One region of the Tepidibacter aestuarii genome, then DNA from elsewhere that is predicted to be linked to it. Evidence: riboswitches for the same ligand, from Rfam matches in the RefSeq annotation. Region 1 holds a riboswitch; each other region holds the start of a gene.

Evidence for each region. A riboswitch is a leader RNA that binds a small molecule or an ion and turns the genes downstream of it on or off. The one in region 1 is predicted to bind S-adenosylmethionine.
Region 2: another riboswitch for S-adenosylmethionine. It lies ahead of M2214_RS14995 (Na+/H+ antiporter NhaC family protein); the one in region 1 lies ahead of M2214_RS01915 (methylenetetrahydrofolate reductase).
Region 3: another riboswitch for S-adenosylmethionine. It lies ahead of metK (methionine adenosyltransferase); the one in region 1 lies ahead of M2214_RS01915 (methylenetetrahydrofolate reductase).
Region 4: another riboswitch for S-adenosylmethionine. It lies ahead of M2214_RS12170 (O-acetylhomoserine aminocarboxypropyltransferase/cysteine synthase family protein); the one in region 1 lies ahead of M2214_RS01915 (methylenetetrahydrofolate reductase).

Annotation. Positions count from the first base shown of each region.
Region 1 is NZ_OW235315.1:396,626-398,833, reverse strand. It holds gene M2214_RS01915 (methylenetetrahydrofolate reductase) at 1-813, opposite strand, end outside; SAM riboswitch class I at 907-1,011, opposite strand; gene M2214_RS01910 (glycoside hydrolase family 26 protein) at 1,093-2,208, opposite strand, start outside.
Region 2 is NZ_OW235315.1:3,085,584-3,087,791, reverse strand. It holds gene M2214_RS15005 (hypothetical protein) at 1-549, shown strand, start outside; gene M2214_RS15000 (FMN-binding protein) at 688-1,056, shown strand; SAM riboswitch class I at 1,121-1,230, shown strand; gene M2214_RS14995 (Na+/H+ antiporter NhaC family protein) at 1,380-2,208, shown strand, end outside.
Region 3 is NZ_OW235315.1:123,207-125,414, reverse strand. It holds gene metK (methionine adenosyltransferase) at 1-1,033, opposite strand, end outside; SAM riboswitch class I at 1,147-1,252, opposite strand; gene M2214_RS00645 (COG2426 family protein) at 1,322-1,765, opposite strand; gene M2214_RS00640 (tRNA 2-thiocytidine biosynthesis TtcA family protein) at 1,970-2,208, shown strand, end outside.
Region 4 is NZ_OW235315.1:2,445,052-2,447,259, reverse strand. It holds gene M2214_RS12170 (O-acetylhomoserine aminocarboxypropyltransferase/cysteine synthase family protein) at 1-1,019, opposite strand, end outside; SAM riboswitch class I at 1,137-1,242, opposite strand; gene acpP (acyl carrier protein) at 1,463-1,690, opposite strand; gene M2214_RS12160 (hypothetical protein) at 1,854-2,208, shown strand, end outside.

The DNA of each region.
Region 1 (2,208 bases):
GAATATATGAACCCCTTTTGATACACTCTTTATATGCGAATGTATCTCTTTTAATATTTTAATTTTTTCTGTTTTACAATCTTTATCAAGTCTATCTATGAGTTTATTAGGAACATCTATTCCTGGAACATTATTATTTAGATACCTTGCAAACTTTACTGACTTTAAAGGCATGAGTCCATACAATATTGGAATATCTATATGTTCAACTTTTTTTGTGAATTTTTCTAGTTTTTTAATGTCAAATATAGGCTGAGTTTGAAAGAAGTTTACTCCACTTTCTATCTTTTGGTGAAACTTATCTATCTCTTTTTCTAAATCATCGCTACATGGATTTACTACTCCCCCAATAAAAAAATCAGTTTTTTCTTCTAATTTATTACCACTAAAATCAAATCCACTGTTTAACTTAGATACAACTTGAGTAAGACCTATAGAATCAGTGTCAAATACTCCTGTTGCATTTTTGTGATCTCCAACCTCTGGTTTATCTCCTGTTAATGTTAATATATTTTTAACACCTAAGGCATTAGCTCCTAGTAATTCTGATTGGATAGATATAATGTTTCTATCCCTACATGCAAAGTGAAATATAGCTTCAAGATCAAGCTTACTTTGTATTATGTTTCCTAAAGCTATAGGACTCATTCTCATATTCGCCATAGGATTATCTGGTATATTAACTCCGTCTATTAAGTGAGCTAATTTTTGTATCCTATCTACCTCAGATTGTGAACTACCCGATTTTGGTGGTTCTATCTCTATAGTGGTTACAAATTTGTTTTGTTTAATTTTTTCCTTCAATGTCTTCATGTTAATCCTCCCTATCTTATTAAGATCAAAGAGATAAGAGTCCTAATAAACAAAAAAACCTCTTTCAACTGAAAGAGGTTACAATCCATAGAAAACTTATCTTTCAGCTAATTAGCTGCTGGATTTAGCACCGATGCACATTCGTGCCGGTTGCCGAGATTTCACTGGGCCAGATCCCTCAATCTCTCTTGATAAGAGTTTATTTTGTTTTTTTACATACTATATCATCTTGAAATATATGTCAAGTGTTTTTCAGAATATTTTATTCTTTTTAATAATTTATCTATACTTTTTAAGACCTTCTTTAAAAGCATTAATAGTATCTTCATTTTCATCTAATCTATATACCCTTGCCGGATTCATGTTGCTATCCCAGTCGATTCCGTTCCACCATATAGCAACCTTTATGTTTTTGAAATATTTAATATTCCTAAACATTTCGTCCATCCATTTTACTTTATCTCCTCCCACACTATTACATCCAAACTCTGTAATCATAAATGGTTTATTAAAGTTTTTAATATATTCATTATAAAGAGGTATATATATTTCATTAAAATTTCTCCACTTTTCCCCTTCATAATATGTTCCAGCATTATATCCTGTAAGACCTATTATATCTACATACTCGTCTCCAGGATAATAATTCAAGCAGTTATTCCACTTAAAATCCGGAAAAGATACATCATGTGGATTCCATACCCAAAGGACATTGTCTACTTCATTAAACTCAAATATCTTATATACATATTTATATACTTCTTTAAATATGTCTGTATCCTTAGAATAATAGTAACTAGAATATGTACACCAATCTCCATTCATCTCATTATTCAACCTAAACATTATAGGATGGTTAAATTTTTTTATTTTTTTTGCATAATCATTTAGAAAATCATCGTATTTGCCATTTAATATATCATACATAGCAGATGGATTATCTTGTTTATCTAAATACATAGTTTGAAGTGTTAACAATACATATCTATCATCATTGTATGCATTTAATATCTCATCCATAGGGAAAGATTTGCTAGAAAAAGATTGATAGCTAACTAAAAATTTAAAATTATAATCTAGCTTTTTTTCAAGAGAATTTAGAAAATCAAGACTTTTAGGAGCATTCTTTTCAAAAATTCCCCATTTCAATTCTTTGTTTTCTGAAAAATATTTTTCGTAAAACAGCATAGTTTCTTCATTTAAATTTCTATTCTTTAAAGCTTCAAATGTTTTTAAATGACTACTTCCATCTAAAATCTTAAAGCTACTTATAATCTTCATATAATCTCTAGGATGCTCAAATGGTTTTGATGATTTAATAATTATTGTATAAACTTCATTTTCATTCTTTATAAATTCTGCACTTACATAATAGTTTTTATCATTTTTTAATTT
Region 2 (2,208 bases), 940 kb from region 1:
GGGGTCAACAAATTTTTTGACTGGGAAACCATATCTATGGCTTCGGATTTACCTGAGTTATATTATTTAGATTTAAATAATGATGATAAAAAGGAACTAGTTGTTATATTAAGTGAAGGAAGGGGAACAGGTAGCTGGATTAGAAAAGTTCATATTATAAATTGTGAAGAACTCACAGAGTATAAAGTTAAAAATGCTTTAGAGATAATTAAAGACAACGTTGAGACTAAAATATTATCTAAAAAAGAAGTAGCAATAAAAATAAATGATATTATTTATAGTATAAAAATAGGGACTATTCCTAATGAGTTTTTAGGAACTAACCCTAGTGAAGTTTTAAAAATTTACTATACAGATTATATAGATTATTACTTGATAGATAATAAATTAATAGTGGATGTAGGAGTTGAGACTGAGTCTTTAAAGTACCTAGGATATATTATTATTGATTATTCTTTTAAAGATGGTGAATTTAAGGCTAATAAAATAATATTTGAGGGGAATGATACTGTAACTGTAACAATTCACAAATTAAATAAAACAAAATAGCTATTTTGTTTTATTTTTTTGTCTTTATAGATATAATAAATTTTTATTAGTTTGTATTATTTATAATGTTGACAATATAGAATGAAAATGATAATATTAATTAAGTGAAAATGACTATTAATAACAAGGAGAAATGTTATGAGAAGACTTAAATCAATATGCTTGCTTGCAGTTATTACTTCGTTATTTGCAACAGGCTGTGCATCAAAGGAAGTTAGTGTTATAAATGAAGGAAATACATACAAAAATGGAACTTATATAGGTGAAGGAGAAGGTAATAGTAGTAACATAAAGATCGAACTAACTATAGATAACAATAAAATAGCAGATATAAAAATGCTTTCGCAAAATGAGACTGCTGGATATGCAGATAAAGCATTTGACGGTATAAAGAGTCAAATATTAGAAAATGGTAAAAGTGAGGTTGATAATGTAACTGGTGCTAGTAAGAGCAGTGAAGGTATAAAGGGTGCTATTCAAGATGCACTTCAAAAATCTCAAAAATAATTTCTTGACAAATTTACAATATGATTGTATCATTAGAGAATAAGAAAATTAAATAAATTTTTACTTCTTATCAAGAGAGACGGAGGGAATGGCCCTATGAAGTCTCGGCAACCTTCAAACACGGTTTGAAAAGGTGCCAAGTCCAACAAAGCTTGTAGCTTTGAGAGATGAGAAGATGATGATAGTTTAAGTTTGGCTATTAGAGTCTTCTCGATTTAGGGAAGACTCTTTTTTATATTTAAGTTAAATACATAGTATAAAAAAAGTAATAACTAAATCGCTTTAGAACTATACTACATTAATTTAGTGAAGGAGTGTATACTATGAACAAAAAAACAGGAAATCCTTGGGCATTATTACCTTTGGCAGTATTTTTAATTATTTTTATAGGATCTGGAGTTATAACTAATGATTTTTATAAGATGCCTGTTATTGTAGCTTTTTTAATATCAGCAGCTGTTGCTTTATTTATGAATTCAAAAGAGAGTATATCTACTAAGATAGATGTATTTTGTAAAGGTGCAGGAGAAAGTAATATTATACTTATGGCAATTATATTTATATTAGCTGGAGCATTTGGAAATGTAGCAAAAGAAATGGGAGGAGTAGATGCTACTGTAAATTTAAGCTTATCTATTCTACCTGAAAATCTATTGATAGTTGGATTATTCATTATTGCATGTTTTATATCTTTTTCAATGGGAACATCTGTAGGAACTATAGTAGCACTTGCACCAATTGCTATAGGAGTTGCTGAAAAGATATCAATCCCAACTGGATTAGCGCTTGGGGCAGTAGTTGGTGGTGGAATGTTTGGAGACAATTTATCTATGATTTCGGATACTACTATTGCAGCTATTAGAACTCAAGGTTGTGAAATGAGAGATAAGTTTAAAGTTAACTTTATTATAACTTTACCAGCAGCTATTATAACTGCAATAATTCTAGGAGTTATAACATCTGGAAATCAACTTAGCTTAGATACTGAATATACTTATGAAATAGTAAAGGTATTACCGTATTTATCTGTACTAGTGGCAGCTTTATTTGGAGTAAATGTATTTATAATATTAGGTGGAGGTATTTTATTTGCAGGAGCTGTAGGTCTTTATTATAAATCATTTGGATTATTTGGATTTATACAGGCTATAG
Region 3 (2,208 bases), 270 kb from region 1:
AATCAAAGTGCTTCTTAACAAGCTCTACTAGTTTTTCTTCTGAAACTTTACCAGTTCCAAATGTCTCAACCATTATAGATACAGGCTCTGCAACACCTATTGCATAAGCTAACTCTAGTTCACATTTCTTAGCAAGTCCTGCTGCAACTATGTTCTTAGCAACATATCTTGCTGCATAAGCTGCTGATCTATCAACCTTAGTAGCATCTTTTCCTGAGAAAGCTCCACCACCGTGTCTTGAGTATCCACCGTAAGTATCTACTATTATCTTTCTTCCTGTAAGACCTGCATCTCCACAAGGTCCTCCTATAACGAATCTTCCTGTTGGATTAACTAATATTCTAGTATCAACTAATAATTCTTCTGGTATAACAGGATTTATAACATGCTCTATTAAATCTTTCTCTATTTGTTCTCTAGTTACTTCTGGACTGTGTTGAGTTGATATTAAAACAGTATCTACTCTTACAACCTTATCTCCATCATACTCAACTGTAACCTGAGTCTTACCATCTGGTCTTAAGTAATTTAAAGTACCATTTTTTCTAACTTCTGATAATTTTCTAGATAATTTGTGAGATAAAGATATAGGCATAGGCATTAACTCTTCTGTCTCATCACAAGCAAATCCAAACATTATACCTTGGTCTCCTGCTCCTACTGCTTCAACCTCATCATCCATCTTTCCTTCTTTACTCTCTAATGCTTCATCAACTCCCATGGCGATATCAGAAGACTGCTCATCTATAGCAAGAAGTACTGCACAAGTATCTCCATCAAAGCCATACTTAGCTCTATCATATCCTATTTCTTTAATTCTATTTCTAACAACCTTTTGAATATCTACGTAAGCACTAGTAGATATTTCACCTGATATTAAAACAAGTCCTGTAGTAACTGATGTCTCACAAGCAACTCTTGAGTTAGGATCTTGCTCAAGTAATGCATCTAATATTGAATCCGATATTTGGTCACATATTTTATCTGGATGCCCCTCCGTAACTGATTCTGAAGTAAATAATCTTTTAGCCATTTTAGTACCTCCCTATTTTTATTTATCTATATTGTATTTTCAATATAATTTTTTATTTTATACATAAAAAAATCTCTTCCGCAAAAGAAGAGACTAATTCGAACTTAAATTAGACCTCATCTTCCAAAGCTTAGCTTTGTAGGAATTAGCACCATTCTCCATTACTGGATGGTTGCTGGGTTTCATCGGGCCTATTCCCTCCACCTCTCTTAATAAGGTATTAAGATTGTATTCAATTAACTGACTCAGTCTATAATACTATTTTAAAATTCATTTGTCAATCAGTATTTAAGTAAAATTTAATGTAATAAACGAAACTATCATTCCAGCTAATATATTACCAATAACAATTCCTAGTACAGCATCTTTAATCCTCATGTTGAAAACAGAGGCAACCATGGCTGCCGTCCATGTTCCCGTAGTAGGAAGAGGTATTCCAACAAATAGTATTATGCCCAATAATTTTCTTTTCATTATCTTATCACTGTTCTTATTTACCTTATTATCTAAGAAATCTCCAAACCATTTAAAATATTTATTCTTTTTTAACCACTTAAGTAAATCCTTAAAAAACATTATCAAAAACGGAGCTGGAATTATAGCTCCTATAACACACGATATGTAGACATATATAGGATTTAAATTTTGAATTATACCTACAGGTATAGCCCCTCTAAGTTCAATTATAGGAACCATAGATATAAGAATCAAATGTATATATTCTGAAATCATTGATATTGTCACTCCTCATTTTCAAAATTCAATACCTCTATTATATATTAAAATTTAATCTTATTGTAATTGAATTTATATTATTTTTAATATAAACTCATTGTATAGATTCAAATATTGTATACATACTAAAGTTTTCCACTTACATTATATTCTTTGTAAGGTAAATATTTGAATTGCAACTACATAACAAGGAGTGGCAAAATGAAAAAAATACTTGGAAAAATAAGGCGTGCCTGTGATGATTACACTATGATACAGGATAACGATAAAATAGCAGTAGGATTCTCTGGAGGAAAAGATAGTATATCTCTTATATACGCACTTAAATTATTTCAAAGATTCTCTCCTAATAAATTCGAGCTAGAAGCTATAACAGTAGACCCTGGGTTTGAAAATATGAATTTGGATGCTGCTAAAAAATTTTTAAAGGAAATAGATGT
Region 4 (2,208 bases), 1.6 Mb from region 1:
CTTGCGCCTTTTTTTAGATATTTTTGTGCATTATCATAAGTTTTGCTATTTTTAAGATAGGGGTAGTTAACCCATTTTACATTTCTATGTTTTTCTAAAAAATTAGCTAACTTTAATGCATTTTCACTATGTCTTTGCATTCTAAGGTGAAGTGTTTCAACTCCAAAATTGAATAGAAAAGAGTTAAAAGGACTTAGACAATTTCCTAAATCTCTAAGAAGTTGAACTCTAAGCTTGGTTATATAAGCTAGATCTTTAAACTTTTCTACATAACTAATTCCGTTATACGTTGGGTCTGGGGATACTAATTCATCAAATTTGCCACTAGTCCAATCGAAATTTCCTCCATCTACAATTACTCCTCCAATACTTGAAGCATGACCATCTATATATTTAGTAGCTGAATGAATTACTATATTAGCGCCAAGTTCAAGAGGTTTTAGAAGATATGGAGTAATTAGAGTATTGTCTACAATAAAGGGAACTTTTATTGTTTTGGCTATTTGTGAAAACTTATCAAAATCTAAAATATTAAGTCCAGGATTTCCAATGCTTTCACCAAAAACTAATTTAGTGTTTTCTTTTGCATATTCTAGTATTTTTTCTTTAGGCAAATTTGGATCTACAAACGTAACATCTATTCCAAATTTTTTAAGCGTTGAAGAAATAAGAGTAAAGGTTCCTCCGTATAAAGTAGATGAAGCTAAAATATGATCTCCATTTGTACATATATTTAAAATGGCTAAAGCTGTAGCACTTTGACCAGACGATACAGCGACTGCACCAACACCACCTTCTAAAAGAGCTATTTTTTTCTCAAATGAAGCAACTGTTGGATTACTTATTCTAGAATACATATGACCTTCTTCTTTTAAATCAAATAAAGCTGCAACATGATCGGAATCTTCATATTTGTATGTTGTACTTTGTATTATAGGCAATATTCTAGGTTCTCCTGGTTTTGGGTTGTATCCTCCATGTATGCATAGTGTTTCAAAATTTAATTTTCTTTCTTTCATATCTAATCCTCCTTTTAAAATTTGAATTTTAAAATGAGAAGAATAAAAAAACAACCATTTCTATAGTCTTTGAGAAATGGTTGTTAGATTACAATAGTTATGTATAACTATTTTATTCCCTCATCTCTCAGTAATATTACTGCAGGAATTAGCACATTTCTAGTAGATACTAGCTGTTGCTGGGCTTCATAGGGCCTGATCCCTCCGCCACTCTTGATAAGAGTTACTTAAAAATATTTAATTTTTTTAATTTAAAATCAATTTTAATGGAAATTTTCTCCGATGTCAATATAAAAAATAAATTTTTTAAAAATATTTATTATTAAATCACTTTGAAAAAAGACTGTTAACAATATTTTGTCGGCAGTCTGAAATAGTGCTCATTTTAATAAACTTTATTTTCAAATTCAAAAAAAATAAGAGGAAAATTCCTCTTATCCTTTTTATTTATTAGCTTCGATATATGTACATATATCTCCTATATTTTTGAAATTTTCAGCTTGCTCATCTGGAATTTCAATATCAAATTCATCTTCAAGAGCCATCATTATTTCAACAGCATCAAGTGAATCAGCTTCTAAGTCATTAACTAAAGAAGTTGTTGGTGTTATAGAAGCTATATCATCTACACCTAATTGATCTGCTATTATCTCTTTTACTTTTTCAAACATATTTGTTACCTCCTAAAACGTAATAAAGTAATATTTTTAATAGTAGTTTATTACATGTTTGAAAATTTTTCAATATAAATTTTTTATTTTAAGTTAAATAACTGTAATAACTTGTACAAATATGAATATAAATATAATGAAAGCAATACTAAGGAGGAAATTTATGAGAAAATTTACAGCTATATTTATATTGTACGTACTGTTTTTTTGTATGAACTTGAGTATCTATCAGAACAAATTAATAAATGACGTCAAAAATATAAATCCGTATATAAGAGAAACTAATTTTATAGTTGAAGATTTTAATGACAATCATATTAATCAAGACAATATAAATGATTACATAAGACGGATAGATAATTTAAAAAGTGGTTTATCGAGCATTGAAAATAATAAATCCGTTGAAACATATATTGACTATAAAATGGTTTCATTAGAAAAATTAAAAACAGCTATAAACAATAGATTCAATAATAAAGAAAAACTAAAACAAAATATAGATGACTACAACACATACA